Regions from separate parts of the Pseudarthrobacter sp. TAF60_1 genome, predicted to be linked through region 2. Evidence: riboswitches for the same ligand, from Rfam matches in the RefSeq annotation. Region 2 holds a riboswitch; each other region holds the start of a gene.
The links. Region 2 has a riboswitch for thiamine pyrophosphate ahead of AB4Y73_RS15815 (ECF transporter S component). Riboswitches for the same ligand answer to the same signal wherever they lie in the genome.
Positions count from the first base shown of each region.

Region 1: linked by a shared signal. The riboswitch ahead of AB4Y73_RS02505 (bifunctional hydroxymethylpyrimidine kinase/phosphomethylpyrimidine kinase) and the one ahead of AB4Y73_RS15815 (ECF transporter S component) in region 2 are both predicted to bind thiamine pyrophosphate.
Region 3: linked by a shared signal. The riboswitch ahead of thiC (phosphomethylpyrimidine synthase ThiC) and the one ahead of AB4Y73_RS15815 (ECF transporter S component) in region 2 are both predicted to bind thiamine pyrophosphate.
Region 4: linked by a shared signal. The riboswitch ahead of thiO (glycine oxidase ThiO) and the one ahead of AB4Y73_RS15815 (ECF transporter S component) in region 2 are both predicted to bind thiamine pyrophosphate.

Region 1 is NZ_JBFRDI010000002.1:54,076-58,226, reverse strand. Features, by position in the region: gene rpmA (50S ribosomal protein L27) at 77-340, opposite strand; gene rplU (50S ribosomal protein L21) at 400-708, opposite strand; gene AB4Y73_RS02505 (bifunctional hydroxymethylpyrimidine kinase/phosphomethylpyrimidine kinase) at 981-2,552, opposite strand; TPP riboswitch at 2,646-2,743, opposite strand; gene AB4Y73_RS02500 (Rne/Rng family ribonuclease) at 2,862-4,151, opposite strand, start outside.
Region 2 is NZ_JBFRDI010000014.1:78,539-82,689, forward strand. Features, by position in the region: gene mnhG (monovalent cation/H(+) antiporter subunit G) at 1-84, shown strand, start outside; gene AB4Y73_RS15805 (DUF4235 domain-containing protein) at 149-412, opposite strand; gene AB4Y73_RS15810 (heme-degrading domain-containing protein) at 492-1,034, opposite strand; TPP riboswitch at 1,092-1,228, shown strand; gene AB4Y73_RS15815 (ECF transporter S component) at 1,301-1,921, shown strand; gene AB4Y73_RS15820 (ABC transporter ATP-binding protein) at 1,921-3,570, shown strand; gene AB4Y73_RS15825 (energy-coupling factor transporter transmembrane component T family protein) at 3,567-4,151, shown strand, end outside.
Region 3 is NZ_JBFRDI010000003.1:481,307-485,457, forward strand. Features, by position in the region: gene thiC (phosphomethylpyrimidine synthase ThiC) at 1-1,745, opposite strand, end outside; TPP riboswitch at 1,741-1,848, opposite strand; gene AB4Y73_RS05765 (VOC family protein) at 1,967-2,842, shown strand; gene AB4Y73_RS05770 (hypothetical protein) at 2,958-3,395, shown strand; gene rpsP (30S ribosomal protein S16) at 3,603-4,019, shown strand; gene AB4Y73_RS05780 (RNA-binding protein) at 4,021-4,151, shown strand, end outside.
Region 4 is NZ_JBFRDI010000003.1:158,145-162,295, reverse strand. Features, by position in the region: gene thiO (glycine oxidase ThiO) at 1-1,323, opposite strand, end outside; TPP riboswitch at 1,316-1,435, opposite strand; gene thiE (thiamine phosphate synthase) at 1,463-2,197, shown strand; gene AB4Y73_RS04315 (RNB domain-containing ribonuclease) at 2,283-3,788, shown strand; gene AB4Y73_RS04310 (DEAD/DEAH box helicase) at 4,080-4,151, shown strand, end outside.

The DNA of each region.
Region 1 (4,151 bases), on a different contig from region 2:
CCAAGACGATTGTAATGCGGTTAAAAGAACAGTGGAGCGGACCAAATGGCCCGCTCCACCGCTTCAGAACTATTTGTTACTCTGCAGCTGCAGCAGCAACGATGTTGACGACGCGGCGACCGCGGCGGGTGCCGAATTCGACGGCTCCCGGGGTCAGTGCGAACAGGGTGTCGTCGCCGCCGCGGCCAACGCCGGCGCCCGGGTGGAAGTGGGTGCCACGCTGGCGGACGATGATCTCGCCTGCGGAAACTACCTGGCCGCCGAAGCGCTTGACGCCAAGGTACTGGGCGTTGGAGTCACGACCGTTGCGAGTGGAGCTCGCGCCTTTTTTATGTGCCATTTGAAATGCCTGCCTCTAAATTCTGGGGAATCTGCTGAAAACCTGAACAGTAACGAAGGTTACTTGATACCAGTGATCTTGACCTTGGTCAGTTCCTGACGGTGACCCTGGCGCTTCTTGTAACCGGTCTTGTTCTTGAACTTCTGGATGACGATCTTCGGACCACGGAGGTCGTTGAGGATCTCAGCCGTAACAGTTACCTTGGCCAGGTCCGCAGCTGCGGAGGTGACCTTGTCACCGTCTACCACGAGCAGGGCAGGCAGCTCAATGGTGCTGCCAGCTCCACCGGCGACGCGGTTGAGGGTAACGAAGTCTCCAACGGAGACCTTCTCTTGCCGGCCGCCTGCGCGGACAATCGCGTACACCACTTGGGAACTCACTTCTCTCGACGTTTATAACTAAATTTGCGTGCGGGCCCGGAACCAAAACTGGCTGGGTTTCCCGCTGTGCCTCAACGCCGTGGGGTCATAACCCAAGTGTTGGCGTAAGCACCGAAGATCTAGAATACGCTAATTTCGCCTTCGGCTGCAAATGAGGCTGGTTACGGCCGGTTGTCTGTGATAGGTCCCACTAGGAGGCCCAGTCCTGACAATCCGAAACCGTGCCCGACTATCGTACCGGCTCCAGCCACCGCAGAGGTTCAGGCATGCAGGCGCGGCGCGTCGAAGAAATCCACTTCGAAACGGCACGAGTGCCTGAACGCCTGGAGCATGGCGGCCTGTTCGTCCGCTGACGCCTTGCTGCCTGCCTCGTCGGCCAAGGCGATCGCTTCGCGCGTTGCCTGCGCGAAGGCCTCGTCAGCGTAGGTCCGGAGCCACTCGGCATACGGGTGCTCTTCCGGTGCTCCCGCGGCCAGGAACTGGGCATGTAGGGTCTGGCCCACTTCAGCGTAGAGCCAGAAGCACGGCAGAAGAGCCGCAACCAGCACTCCGTAACTGCCGGCGGCGGAGGCTGCCAGCAGGTGGTCCACATAGGACTTGGTGACCGCGCCCAGGACGTGCTCCACCGTGCGTGTGCTGAGCCAGGTGCGGTGCAGTTCCGATTCAACCTCGAGGCACTGCTGGGCGGACCTGGCCCAGAACAGCTGGGCGGCTTCCGTGGGAGCCAGTGCACTGGCTCGGGCAAGCGCACGTGAATAGCCGTTGAGGTAGATGGCATCCTGGGCGAGGTAGTAAGCGAACTGGTCCTCCCCCAGGGTCCCGGCTGCCAGCCCGCGGATGAAGTCGAGCCGGTAGATGGCGTCCAGATCGGGGGCCGCCGCCTGGCGGAGGGTCCCGGCGAACTCGCCGGCTACGAATTCTTCGGCAACGGGTTCCCCGGTGGCAGGTTTCCCTATAGCCGGCCGTTGCTGGACATGGTGGAAGTGGTGGATGGGACCGTTGCCGCCCCCAACCTCCAGCAGTCCCGAAGCCCGCAGCGCGCCGGCAAGCCAAGGCTTCACCTGCCGCAGGGACGCTTCCCAGTCCCCCAGCCGGGCCTGTGCCGTGGCCATGGCAGAGGAAAGCGAGCAGCCGGTGCCATGGCTGTTGCGGGTGGGAATCCGGTCTCCGGCCACTTCCACCACCGGCCCGGAGAGCAGCCCCGCGGCGTTGACGAGGGCATCCGGGCACGCACCGCCGTCGAGATGGCCTCCCTTGACCAGAATGGTGGCGCCGCTAGCCGCGGCCAGGCGATTGCCCTGCTCCAGCGCGGTGGCCCAATCGCGGGCCTGCGGTTGGTCCGCGAGGATGGCCAGCTCAGCGAGGTTGGGGGTAATCAGGTCAGCGAGCGGCAGCAGGGCGAGCAGTGCAGCTTCCGCCGATTCCTTCAGCAGCCGGTCCCCGCTTGTGGCCACCATGACGGGATCCAGAACTACGACGGCGGGACGCACCTTCTCCAGCCAGCTGCGGACCGTGTCAATCACCTCTGCATTTCCCAGCATGCCGATCTTGACGGCGTCGATGATGATGTCATCGCTGATTGCATCGAGTTGCTGGCGCAGGAAGGCGGCAGGCGGCACGTGGACATCCTGGACACCCCGGGTGTTCTGAACGGTCAGGGCGGTGATGGCCGCCATGCCGTAGCCACCCAGGGCGGCAATGCTCTTGAGGTCGGCCTGTATACCTGCCCCGCCGGAGGGATCCGATCCGGCGATGGACAGAACGCGGGGGGTATCACGCAGTACGGCCTCGGAAGTCGATGACCCGAGCGCGGGGCGCCGGGCAGCACGCATTGAAGCAGCGTCCGGGCTTTCCGGGGTATCAGAAGTTTCGGGGTTTTCGGGGTTTTCGGGGTTTTCGGGGGTTGCGGGAGGAAGGACATAGGTAGAAGCCACAGGAGACATCCCTTCGCCGGTACTAACCGGACAGGTTCAACGGGTGTGGATCTCAGCCGGCCCTTTGCGCGGCACCCCGTGTCAGTAATCCACCCTAGCGTTTCCGCGCCCCCCGCAACGTCAGATGAAGGCGGAACGACGGATGCCCGCACGCGCCCCCGGGAAGGGGGCAGGTACGGGCATCCTGGCGGGTATCCCCGCGAAGAGTCAGAGCTCCGAGGCGGGTACGCCTACGCCGAGGATAATCGGCGCATTGGTTTCTTTCGGCGCAACAGCCGCCGGGACACCGGTGCGCTCCGGCGCCTTGGCAGCATGGGTATGGCCTGCGGGGGCGGTCTGAACTGCCTCGTGATGCTCCACCGTGGTGGCGTTGGCTGCGCCCTGCGCGCGGCTGGCGCTCCGGTTTCGCCGCGGACGGCGGGCACGGGGCTGCTCGGTGTGGTCGGAGTAGTCCTTCTCAACCGCTGCAGGGGCCTGGGCGGGAGTCTGCGAAGGCGCCTGACGGGCCGGCTCTGCGGCCTGCTGGCTTTCGGCCGGAGCGCTTGCGGCAACCGGTGCCGGTTCGCCAAGCTTGGCGAACGCCTCCGCCAGACGGTCAAGAGTCAGTGCCGGAGCCTGCGGCTGCTCCTCGTGGTGCTCCACAAACGGCAGCACTACCTGCTCGCCACCGAACGTCAGCACAGCGGCAGGGCGGCCCGTGTTGTCCGTCTCGGACGGATGTGCGGGCGCAGGAGCCGGGGCTTCTGTGGCGGAGGCCTTGCCGGCAGCGGCGTGGGCTACTTCGTCGTCGTGCAGGTGGGCGGCATGCGCGGCGGCCGCGATGTTGGCGAGGGCCGCCCTCGTAGCCTCAGCCTTGGCGTGGCGCTCGGCGTCGCTCGGATCAGGGTGGACAGTATGGATCTGCACCGGAGCTGCCGGCGCCACATCCAAGGGCTGGCCGCCGCGGCCGCGGCGGCGCTTCCGGTCAGTCCGGGCGCCCTGCTGGGCATCCGGGCGGGTGTCATTGCGCTGGTTGTCCGGGCGCTGCGTATCCGGACGGTTGTCCGCACGCTGCACGTGGTGCTCGGCAGCGACAGTGTTGGCGCGGCGGTGCTCCACTGGATCGTCGTGGGTGACAATTCCGCGGCCGGCGCAGGTCTCGCACTGTTCGCCGAAGACTTCCAGGAGTCCGGTGCCCATGCGCTTGCGCGTCATCTGCACCAGACCCAGCGACGTCACTTCCGCCACCTGGTGCTTGGTGCGGTCACGGCCCAGGCATTCCACCATGCGGCGGAGCACGAGGTCGCGGTTGGATTCGAGGACCATGTCGATGAAGTCGATGACAATGATGCCGCCGATGTCGCGGAGCCGTAGCTGGCGGACCACTTCCTCGGCCGCTTCGAGGTTGTTCTTGGTGACGGTTTCCTCGAGGTTGCCGCCGCTGCCGGTGAACTTGCCGGTGTTGACGTCCACCACGGTCATGGCTTCGGTGCGGTCAATGACGAGCGAGCCGCCGGA
Region 2 (4,151 bases):
CGCGAGCTGCTCAGCTCCGATGATCTGGAGGCCGTGGTCCAGAAGGCGGCCAAATCCGCCCGTGACGAAGCGTCCGACGGCTAAGAGTTTTTGTCCAGATAATGCCGCCTGGTGACTGCACAGCGGCCGTTATCTGGACAAAAACTCGCTAGACGATGTCCTGGGTCTTGGCGAAACGGGTGATGGCCCGCTGCGTGCCGCGGTTGGCGAGGACCTGGATGATGGTGCTGACCGAGGCTGAGATCAGCGCGAAGGTCAGTGCCGAACGAAGGCTCGTGGGGGTGTCTTCGTGCTTGCCCGTGGGTGCCTTGTTGCCGGTGGACTTTTCCCACACGGCGTTGACCAGCTTAGTGCCGACAAACCCGGCGCCGATGCTGATTCCGGTGCCGAGCAGCTTGATGAGCACGTTCATGGTTTGAACTCCTTGTGACCGGGACGGGGACTGCCTTTAGCCTAACGCGATCCGGCCGCCAGCCAGCACAAGGCAAGCACTAGTCCGGGCGCAGGGACCCCAGAATTTCCCGGAGGGCCTCCACCACGAGGTCATGGTCCTGCATCTGCGGCAGCCCCGAAACGGTCACCGTGGCCACGGCGCCCACACCGGTGACGTAAACCGGGAAGCACCCGCCGTGGGCCGCATAGACCGATTCGTCATACCAGCCCTGGTCTTCGATCCGGCCGCCCCGCAGCCGGGCGCGCAAGCCCACCAACAGCGAAGGGATCTCGTATCGGGCGGCGGTGCGCTGCTTCGCCCGGACCCAGTGTTCGTTGTTGGGGGTGGCGCCGTCCAAAGCAACATGGAACAGGACCTGGTCACCCTTGGTGATGTCGATGGCGATGGGCAGCTTCCTGGTCTTGCCGAGCTCCACCAGCAGCAGCCCGAGGCTGAGGGAATCGTCCTTCGTGAACCGCGGGAACTGGAGCTCGCTGATCTCGGCGTCGATTCGTGCAATCAGGGCTTCGAGCGCCCCCGGCGGCTGGTTCTCGTCGGAATCGGGATCGAACGCTGTCACATCGGATCGTTCGGCAGTCATGGCCCACAATCTACCCCTACAGCGGTGTAAACTGGGTCACGCCCATCAGGGCAGAATTAATTACGACAGGGGAGCGCCGCCGTCGGGCACTGCAGTCATGCAGCCGGTGGATGGGCGCTGAGAGTGCGGACAGCCGCAGACCCTCGAACCTGATCCGGTTAGTACCGGCGCAAGGGAGTCGAGCTTCTCAGAGTGTCCGGATCCGGACGGCGCAGGCCGCGCGGCAACCGAGAACACCCTCCCCTCCTGTACCTCAGGAGGTTGACATGACAACAGTAGGAATCAAAAAAGCCAGCTATAGCTGGCGCGTTGTGGACATTGTAGTGGCGGCTCTGATCGCCATTGCGGGCGGCGTTATCTTCTGGGCATGGGACCAGGGTGCGGCGCTGGTCTCCACACCGATGAACGCGACATACCCGCCCCTGACCGGCCTCATCGCCGGCGGCTGGATGATTCCGGCAGTGCTGGGCATGCTCATCATCAGGAAACCGGGCGCCGCACTGTTCTGCGAAGCCGTGGCCGCCACCGGTGAGCTCATGATGGGTTCGCAGTACGGCACCACCGTGCTGATCTCCGGCATCCTGCAGGGCCTCGGCGCGGAACTGGTGTTCGCCGCCTTCGCCTACAAGAAGTTCAACCTTCCGACCGCCCTGCTGGCCGGTGCCGGGGCAGGACTTTTCTGCGGCCTGAACGATTCCTTCCTCCCGTGGGGCTGGAACATCGCCTATGAGGCCGGCGATAAAGCCGCTTACATTGTCTTCTGCGCGATCTCGGGTGCCGTGATCGCGGGCGCCGTTTCCTGGCTCGCCACCCGCGGCCTGGCGAAGACGGGTGTGCTGAGCTCCTTCGCATCGCGGAAGGCATCCTCGGAGCCCGTCTTCAACTGATGGCCGCTTCCGACGCCGGCGTTTCCGCTGTGCGCCCCGCAGCGGTGTCCGCCCGTGGCTGGGGCTGGCGGCACGCCGGCCGCGCCGTACCAGCCGTCCAGGGGCTCGACCTGGACATCGCGCCCGGAGAGCGGGTGCTGCTGCTGGGCCCCTCGGGCGCCGGCAAATCAACGCTGCTGCACGCGCTCGCCGGGGTGCTGGGTGACGAAGCGGACGACGCCGACGAGACCGGCACGCTGCTGATCGACGGCGTTGCGCCGCGCGGCCAGCGCGGCCGGGCCGGACTGATGCAGCAGGATCCTGAAACGCAGGTGGTCCTCTCCCGGCTGGGCGACGACGTCGCCTTTGGCGCGGAGAACCTGGCAGTGCCGCGGGATGAGATCTGGCGGCGGGTGGAGGAAGCGCTCGACGACGTCGGGCTGCGTAGTGCCGGGCGCCCGGACAGTGCGGCCGGAGTCCCGGGCGCGGCGGGACCAGACGCCGCGGGGCTCCCGCTGGACCACCCGACGTCGGCCCTGTCCGGCGGCCAAAAGCAGCGGCTGGCGCTGGCCGGCATCCTCGCGATGCGGCCCGGGCTGATCCTGCTGGACGAACCGACCGCAAACCTCGATCCCGCCGGTGTCCTGGAAGTCCGGGACGCCGTTGCCCGCTGCCTCGACAAGACCGGCGCCACCCTGGTGGTGGTGGAACACCGCGTGTCCGTCTGGAAAGACCTGGTGGACCGGATCGTGGTGCTGCAACCGGGCTCGGCTGCCGGGGCGGCCGATGGCATCCCGGGCAGCACCTCCGGCGTGCTCCTGGACGGGCCGCCGGACCGGGTGCTCGCCGAGGCACGCAGCATACTGATCCGCGCCGGTGTGTGGGTGCCGGGATACGTTCCCGAGACCCGTCCGCGTGCCGGCACATCCGGTGGTAGTTCTGCTGACTTCGGCGATTTGCTGCTGGCGGCCGAGCGGCTTGCCGTGTCCCGTGAGCGGCCACGCCGCCGGGGCTTCCGCACCATCCCGCCGGTGCCTGTGCAAACGGGCATCACGGCCCAGGTCCGCGCCGGCCAGGCCCTGACCATCACCGGCCCCAACGGCGCCGGAAAATCGACGTTCGCGCTGACGCTTGCCGGACTCCTGGCGCCGGTGGAGGGAACGGTGTCCGCCGCCGTCGAGCTTTCCCAAGGTGCCGGGATAGACCCTTACAAATGGAAGGCCAAAGAGCTGATTTCCCGGATCGGCACCGTGTTCCAGGAACCCGAGCACCAGTTCGTCACCGGCCGGGTGCTGGACGAGCTGATGTTTGGTCCGCGTCACCTGGGGTACGGGGAGGAACGCGTGGACGAACTCCTGGAGCGGCTGCGCCTCACACACCTGGTGGATGCGAATCCGTACACGTTGTCCGGGGGCGAAAAGCGGCGCCTGTCGGTGGCCACCGTCCTCGCGGCCCACCCGCGGGTGCTGGTGCTGGACGAACCCACGTTCGGCCAGGATGCCAACACGTGGGCCGAGCTCGCCTCCTTCCTCTCAGAACTGCTCGACGCCGGAACGTCCGTGGTCTCCGTGACCCACGACGAAGAATTCACCGCAGTCCTCGGCGGCACCGAGCTGCGCCTGGGCCCGGCCTCGCGGGGCGGCGCCCGTCAGGAAGCAGGGGCAGCATGAGGGACGCCCTGACGCTCAGCGGCAACCAGGCCCTGCTGACGCGCGCCAACCCGCTGGCCAAATTCGGCGCCGTCTTCCTCATCACCGTGGTCCTGGCGCTCTCCATCGACTGGGTTTCCGCATCGGTGGCGCTCGCCGCGGAACTGGCGCTCTTCCCGCTCGCCGGACTGACGCTGCGCCTGCTCTGGCAACGCGGCTGGCCCCTCATCATCGCGGCAGCGGTGGGCGGCTGGAGCACGGCCATTGTGGCCGCGGACAGCGGAGCTGTACTGCTCGACGTCGGGATCTGGTCGATCAGCGAAGGTTCCCTTCAGCTGGGGCTCGGCTTCATGCTGCGCGGTCTCGCGATAGCCTTGCCGGCGATCCTGCTGATGACCTGCACGGACCCCACCGACCTCGCCGATGCGCTGGCCCAGAAAGCCCGGCTGCCGCACCGGTTCGTCCTTGGCACGTTGGCCGCGATGCGGCTGGTGGGACTCCTGGCCGAGGAATGGCAGACCATCGGGGTGGCCCGGCGTGCCCGCGGCGTGGGGTCGCACGGCAGCCCGTTGCAGCGGCTGCGGGCCACGCTCGGGCAGAGC
Region 3 (4,151 bases), on a different contig from region 2:
CCGCTGTAGATCCCGGCAATGGCGGCCTGGGAATCGGCCGAGCCGTATTCGTCCCGGATATCCTGGCTGATCCTCATTGAGCAAAACTTCGGACCGCACATGGAGCAGAAGTGTGCGGTTTTTGCCGGTTCAGCCGGCAGCGTCTCATCGTGGAACGCCTCGGCGGTGACCGGATCAAGGGACAGGGCGAACTGGTCGCGCCAGCGGAATTCGAACCTTGCCTTGGACAGGGCATCGTCCCGCTCGTGGGCGCCCGGGTGGCCCTTGGCGAGGTCGGCGGCGTGCGCGGCGATTTTGTAGGTGATCACGCCGGTCTTGACGTCGTCCTTGTTGGGCAGGCCCAAGTGCTCCTTAGGCGTCACGTAGCAAAGCATGGCCGTGCCGTAACGCGCTATTTCTGTGGCGCCGATTGCAGACGTGATGTGGTCGTAGCCGGGAGCGATGTCGGTAACCAACGGTCCAAGGGTATAGAAGGGGGCGCCCTTACAGAGCTCCTGCTGGCGTTCCACATTCTCCCGGACCAGATGGAACGGGACGTGGCCAGGGCCCTCCACCATCACCTGCACGTCGAAGTCCCAGGCTCGCTGGGTCAACTCGGCCAGGGTGTCCAGCTCGGCGAACTGGGCAGCGTCGTTGGCGTCCGCCGTCGAGCCGGGGCGCAGCCCGTCGCCCAGGGAGAACGCGACGTCGTACTTCGCGAAGATCGCGCACAGCTCGTCGAAGTGGGTGTACAGAAAGTTTTCGCGGTGGTGGGCGAGGCACCAGCCTGCCATGATGGACCCGCCGCGCGAGACGATGCCTGTGACGCGGTTGGCAGTCAGCGGCACATAGCGCAGCAGGACGCCGGCATGGATGGTCATGTAATCCACGCCCTGCTCGCACTGTTCGATCACGGTGTCGCGGAAAATCTCCCAGGTCAGCTTGTTGGCCTCCCCGTTGACTTTCTCCAGCGCCTGGTAGATGGGTACGGTGCCGATTGGCACGGGGGAGTTGCGGATGAGCCATTCACGGGTGGTGTGGATGTCGTCCCCGGTGGACAGGTCCATCACCGTGTCTGCGCCCCACTGGGTGGCCCACTGCAGTTTGTCCACTTCCTCGGCGATGGAGCTGGTGACGGCGGAGTTGCCGATGTTGGCATTGATCTTCACCAGGAATGCCTTGCCGATGATCATCGGCTCCGATTCAGGGTGGTTGATGTTGTTGGGAATGATGGCACGGCCGGCGGCCACTTCGCTGCGAACCAGTTGCACGTCGCAGTTTTCGCGGAGGGCCACGAACTGCATCTCCGGCGTCACCACACCGCGCCGGGCATAGTGCATCTGGGTGACGGTTTTGCCGCCGACGGCGCGGCGGGGCACCGGCTGCGCCCCCTTCCACTCCGCGGAGGCGGCGCCACGGCGCACGGCCGATTTGCCGTCGTCGAGCAGGTTCCGTTCCCTGCCGCTGTACGGCTCGGTGTCACCGCGCGCTTCGATCCAGGCGCGCCGGAACGGGCTCAGACCCACCACCGGATCGCTGCCGGGACCGGCCGTGCGGTAGACCCGGAACGGGCCGTTCTCTTCCCCGTTGGGTGACGGGTCGAGAGCGATTTCGGTGACAGGCACCCTGATTCCGGATCGTTCATCGTTGATGAAAGCCAGCGAATGCGCTTTGAGGGACTGGGTTTCCGCCGGTTGACGAACAGCCCCGGAGGCACTGGCTGCCCCATTTTGGGCATGGATGGGCCGTGTTTCTTGCGTATTCAATGGAATACTCACTTCCTTCGCCGGCATTACCCGGACAGGTTCAACGGTCGCAGGCTGCGTTAGCCCGATCTCAGCCCCTGCAAGGGCACCCGTGTGGTCGAGACGAAACTACCACAGCCGGTACGGAATGCCTCAGAACACTTGAATTAAATTGAAGCTTCAAGTAAAATTGCATGCACAACGGCTTTCAACCCGAAGGCCGGCGGACCGGGAGCGTTCACATGACTGCAGAAGCCACCAGCCAGGATCTTCTTCCTGCCGACCTCTCCATGGGCACGGTCATGCTCAAGGTAGGCGACATGAAGCTGATGACCGACTATTACCAGCGGGCACTTGGCCTGGAAGTCGTCGCCGAAGAAGACGGCGGCCTCTACATCGGCCGTCGCGGGCGCCCCGTGGTCCACTTGGCGCCCGCCCCGTCGCTGCAATTGCCCGGCAGGGGAGAGGCCGGCCTGTTCCACACGGCCCTGCTCTTTGAAGACCAGTCCGCGCTCGCTGCCACCGTGGCCACCGCCGCCCAGTATGAGCCCCGACTCTTCACCGGAAGTGCTGACCACCTGGTCAGCGAAGCCTTCTACTTCAACGATCCCGAGGGCAACGGCATCGAACTCTACTGGGACCGTCCGCGCAAGAACTGGTCCTGGAACGGCACCGAAGTGGTGATGGACAGCCTGGCCCTGCCGCCCCAGCGCTACCTCGAACAGCACCTGAGCCAGGAATCCCTGGACGGCCAGCTGGGCTCCGAAGCGGGAGTGGGCCACATCCACCTCCAGGTGGGCGACGTCCATTCAGCGCACGAGTTCTATGTGGGCACGCTGGGATTTGAAAAGACGGCGGGCTGGCATGGGCAGGCTCTGTTCGTGTCGGCTGGCGGGTACCACCACCACATGGCCATGAACGTGTGGAACAGCCGCGGCGCCGGACCCCGCAAGGACACCCTCGGGCTCGGCGAGGTGCTCATCGAAGTGCCGTCCGGAGACGACGTCGGGGCGCTCGCAGACCGCCTGAAGGTCGCCGGCGTGGCCTCCCATCACACGGGGTCCGAGCTGCGCTTCGAGGATCCGTGGCGCAACAATATCCGGGTTGCTGTCCGCTGACCCGCCCCTGGCCGGAAGTGCGGCCTGCCATGTACTAGGCTGATTTCGAACGGCCGGGGCTGCATTTGATGCTGCCCGTCGGGGCCGCACCGTCGACGGAATGAGGGTTGTTCCCATGGGCTTCACTGAAATCTTTGTAGCTACCCACGATGCCGCGCTGAAGCGTGCCGGGATCCTTGATGCCGGCGGCTCGCCGTCGGGACCCGGACTAAGGATTCCAGGAGTCAGTGACTTCGAGATCGAACAGCTAGGCGACCTCGCCGGTACTGCCGTCCACGCCGGTGGTGAGGGCTATGAACTCGCCATGGTGGACGTTTCCAGCGATTCCCTCCTTGGCGTGCCGCCTGCCATGGTGCGGGCTCTCGCGGACCTCCTCACCTATGAAACTGAGGGTGAGGGCAATGTGCTGGACGACGTCGCCGAAGAATGGGCCGCCCAGGACGACATGCCCTTCAATGCAGCCGACGCCCGGACGTATGTGCACCAACTAGCCCAGCTCGCCAGCGGAATAGACCACGCAGACCGTACCGGTTTGTACGTCTGGTCGTCCTAGCGCCGGGCCTATCAGGGTCCGCCCGCCAGTCCCCGCCCCGTGTCAAGTCGAAATCCTGACGCTGATCTGGCACAATAAACACGTACTCGATCTGCGTGGCCCCTCTCTCCGCGTCCGGATCCTGTCCTTCGAACCCTCAAGTATGGCCCGCCCCACGGGTGCAGAACGTCGGTTCACCCCTTTTCTGAAACAGGAGTGACCACAAAAGTGGCCGTAAAGATTCGCCTTAAGCGCTTCGGTAAGATGCGCGCACCGTACTACCGCATCGTCGTCATGGACGCACGCTCCAAGCGTGATGGCCGTGCCATCGAAGAGATCGGCAAGTACCACCCGACCGAAGAGCCCTCATACATCGAGGTCGACACGGACCGTGCCCAGTACTGGCTCGGCGTCGGCGCACAGCCGTCCGAGCAGGTTGCTGCGATCCTCAAGATCACCGGTGACTGGCAGAAGTTCAAGGGCCTGCCGGGCCAGGAAGGCACCCTGAAGACCAAAACTCCGAAGGCTGCCTTTGTTGCCCCGGAAAAGGGTTCCGTGATCATCCCGGAAGCCATCACCAAGAAGGCCAAGCAGTCTGACGCAGCTGAGGCCCCGGCCGAAGCAGAAGCCACCGAGGCTGAGTAGATTGCTGGCAGAAGCGCTCGAACACCTGGTCCGGGGAATCGTTGATTCGCCGGAAGATGTCAAGGTCAGCTCGAAGAACAACCGCCGCGGGGACACCCTCGAGGTCCGCGTTCATCAGGATGACCTGGGACG
Region 4 (4,151 bases), on a different contig from region 2:
TTCCTTTGTGGGTTGAAGGGCGGCTTGTGGCTGGCTGGAAAACCTGTCCGGCGAGTGAACCTGCCAGCGCGGATCGTTCCGGCCATCCAGCAGGTCGCGGCAGATGGCTGCTGCTGCGGGAGCCAGCAGCACTCCGTGACGGTAGAAACCGGTGGCAATAATCAGCCCCGGAATGTGTCCTGAGCTGGGAGCAGGGACGCGGCCCAGCAGCGGCGCGTTGTCCGGCGTCGCAGGACGCGCCCGCGTGGTGCATTCGAGAAGCTCCAGCTCGGCGACGGCGGGCAGCAGGACCTGCCCGTCACGCAGCAACTGGTACACGCCGCCCGCAGAGACGGCACGGCCAGCTGTGACGGCACGGCGGGCTGCACCGGTGTCCTCCGCGCCGGGAAGTGCGTCCTCGCGCTGGGTTGCCCCGATCACCACCGTGCCGTCCTGCCGGGGGACAATGTAGACCGGCACGCCGTGGACCAGGCCCCGGACGGTGGACGTCACCAACGGGCGCAAGTGCTGGGGAACGCGGAGGCGCAGGATGTCGCCGTAAACGGGCCTCAGAGGCAGCTGCAGCCAATCCGGCAAGCCACCCAAGGCCGCCGCCTGAAGGCCGTTGGCCACGATGGTCTCCCCCGCCAGGACTGTGCCGCCACCGGCCAGCTTCACACCGCTGACGCGCTTTCCCTCCCAGAGAAGTGCCGTGGCGCGGTCATCAACGGCGAACCCGTTACGGGCGCCATCGACGGCGGTCCCTGCGCCCGGTTCGTGGCCGGCCAGGACTTCCCGCAGCGATGCAATCAGCCTGCGCGGGTCCACCTGGTGGTCCGCCAGAATGGCCAGGGCACAGGAAATGGCCGGACTGAGCAGCGGTTCCCTGCCCCTCGCTTCCCTGACCGTCAGCGGCTCCACCTGCAGTCCATTGGCCTCTTGGACGGCCCTGAGGTCCATCAGCGCGCGGCGGTCCGCGGCGTCGGCACCGACGGCGAGGGTCGGCGTCGTCAGGTAGCCAAAATCCCCTGCCCCTGCCCGGCCGAGGTTTGCCGCGAAGGCCGGCCAAAGGAACGAGGACTCGAGCATCAGCTCCAGGAGGCCTTCCTCCTGGTAGTGCAGTTCGCTGACAGGGGCGAGCATGCCGGCGGCCGCCCAGCTCGCCCCTGAACCCGGTTCGTCATCGATCAGCACCACGGAGCGGCCGGAGCGCCGCGCCTCCCAGGCGATGCAGTGGCCAATAACTCCGCCACCGATCACCGCCACGTCGGCGCGCAGGATGGGGGGACTGCTCTCGTCAAGGCCGGGTGGGCTGGCGGCCGGGCCGCCGGATGGGGGGACCATGTGTTTCCTTCCCTACGCCGGTACTAGCCGGATCAGGTCAAGCGGTCGGCTCTGACGCCCTCTCAGCCCGGCCGCTTTGTGACGGCTGCAACGGGCTCCCGCAGTACACGCCCAGTTTAGGGGAACTAGGGTGGTTTCCATGAACGTGTCTTCCACCCCCAGCTTCCTCCCCAACCCCACCGTCCAGGAGTCCGGCGCCGGCCTGCCCCCCAGCGCCAGGTTGTACCTGTGCACCGACGCACGCCGCGACCGCGGGGACTTTGCCGAGTTTGTGGACGCGGCGTTCGCCGGCGGCGTGGACATCATCCAACTCCGCGACAAGGACATCGAGGCCGCCGAGGAACTGGAACTGCTCGCCGTCCTCCAAGCGGCCGCTGCCCGGCACGGACGGCTCTGGGCGGTGAATGACCGTGCTGACATTGCCATGCTGTCCGGTGCGCCGGTCTTCCACATCGGCCAGAAAGACCTGCCCGTGGCCTCCGCACGCACGCTGCTGGGGGCAGGGCCCGTGGTGGGGCTTTCCACCCACACCACCGAACAGGTGGAAGGCGCCATCCGCTTGTCCTCCTCGGTGACTGCCGACGGCGGCCTGGACTACTTCTGCGTGGGCCCGGTATGGGCCACCCCAACCAAACCCGGCCGGACCGCCGTCGGCCTTGACCTGGTGCGTTATGCAGCGGACGCCGTTGCTGCCACCGGCACCCAGGCCGCTTTGCCTTGGTTCGCTATTGGCGGGATTGACTTGGACAACGTCGAGCAGGTGGTGGAAGCCGGTGCCAGCCGGATCGTTGTGGTCCGCGCAATTACGGAAGCCTCTGACCCCGCCGCCGCAGCCAGGGCCCTGCTGGCCGCCTTGGATGCCGGTGCCGCCTAACAATCAGGCGTCCGGCTCCTGAGAATCCCCCGCGCAGCGGAGCGGGACGTGCGCGATCAAGGGAAATCGGGCTAACCTGACTTTTGTGTCCCATCATCGGTTGGCCCCGAACGTCCACGAGAAGACCAACGCTCTCGAGGCAGCCCTGAGTGCCCTGCGGACCGAGCTGGAACTGCCCGGCCCTTACCCGGCCGAGGCGGTCCGCGACGCCGAGGAAGCCGTCGCCGCGCATCAGCTGCCGCCCGCTGACCTGACGGATGTTGAGTTCCTGACCATCGATCCGGCGTCGTCCACGGACCTTGACCAGGCGCTGTTCATCGAGCGTTCCGCCGCGGGCTACCGGGTGCTGTACGCCATCGCGGACGTGCCGTCCTTTGTCCGTCCCGGCGGGAGCCTGGACGCCGAGACCCGCCGCCGCGGCCAGACGTTCTATGCCCCGGACGGCCGGATTCCGCTGCATCCCGAGGTCATCAGCGAGGAGGCAGGCAGCCTGCTGGCCCACCAGCTGTGTGCCGCGTTTGTCTGGGAATTCGGGCTCGACGACGACGCCCACGTTGGCAGCGTGTCCGTCCAGCGGGCCACTATCCGCAGCCGGGCCAAGTTGGACTATAAGGGTGTCCAGGCCGAGATCGACGCCGGAACGGCCAACCCCGTGCTGCAGCTCCTGAAGGAAGTAGGGCTCAAGCGCGTTGAACTGGAGCGTCAGCGTGGCGGCGCCAGCCTGAACATGCCGGAGCAGGAAATCCTACAACTGCCCGACGGCGGCTACCGGATTGCCGCGGCGCCCCAGCTTCCGGTGGAGGACTGGAATGCCCAGATTTCGCTGATGACCGGAATGGCTGCAGCCGACATGATGCTGGCGGGGAAGGTTGGCGTCCTGCGTACCATGCCCGCCCCTGACGAGCGCTCGCTCCGGCATTTCCGGCTCCAGACGGTGGCCCTCGGCAAGCCGTGGGACGGGAAGACCAGCTACGGCGAGTACCTCCGCAGCCTCGATCCCACCGAGCCCAGGCAACTGGCCATCATGCATTCCGCAGGCATGCTTTTCCGCGGTGCGAGCTACACCGCTTTTGACGGCACTGTTCCTGAGGACGCCATCCAGTCGGCCATCGGCGCCGCCTATGCCCACACCACGGCGCCGCTCCGGCGGCTCATCGACAGGTTCGTCCTGGTGATCTGCGAAGCCCTGAGCAACGGCAGGCCGGTCCCCGACTGGGCGCGGGAAGCCCTGCCCACCCTCCCGGAAATCATGGCGGCATCCGACCAGCTGGCAAGCCGGATGGAACGCATGGCCCTGGACACCGTGGAAGCCGCCCTCCTGGTCAACCACATTGGCCAGGAGTTTGATGCCATTGTCATTTCCGGGTCGAAGCCGCAAAAAGACAATGGCAACGTTGCTAAGAACGGCAACAACGGCGGCAAGAGCGGGAACGGGAAGAACGGCAATGGCCCCTCGGGGATCGTCCAGATCGCCGAACCGGCCGTGACAGCCCGATGCGCCGGCGACCTCGAATCAGGCACCAAGGTCCGGGTGCGCCTGATCTCCTCCGATATCACCGCCCGTGCGGTCCACTTCGAGCTCCTGGCCTGAGCAGCCCGCCCTTGTTTCCACGGCCAAAAGCCGGGATTCGGGGTCCGTACGGCTAGACTGAAGAAGTAGAAATGGATGCCCGGTCGTTGATTTCCTTTATTTTGAATTCAACAAGCCCGCCCCTACGCGATCTTGAGACAGACCCGCTGGTCACCAGTGCCAGCATTTAGATAGCCCGCGATCGGCTTCCACTGGATTTGCTTGCGCGCCCGAGCGTGCTCCGGAGCGGCCACATCGGCCGGCCCGTTGAGCAGGCAGCGCCAATGCCCAAATGAATAAGGAAACTCACCTGTGAGTGAATTGCATACCCACCAGCTCCTGACGGACGACTCCGGCATCGAAACGATCGAACCCGAAGAGACC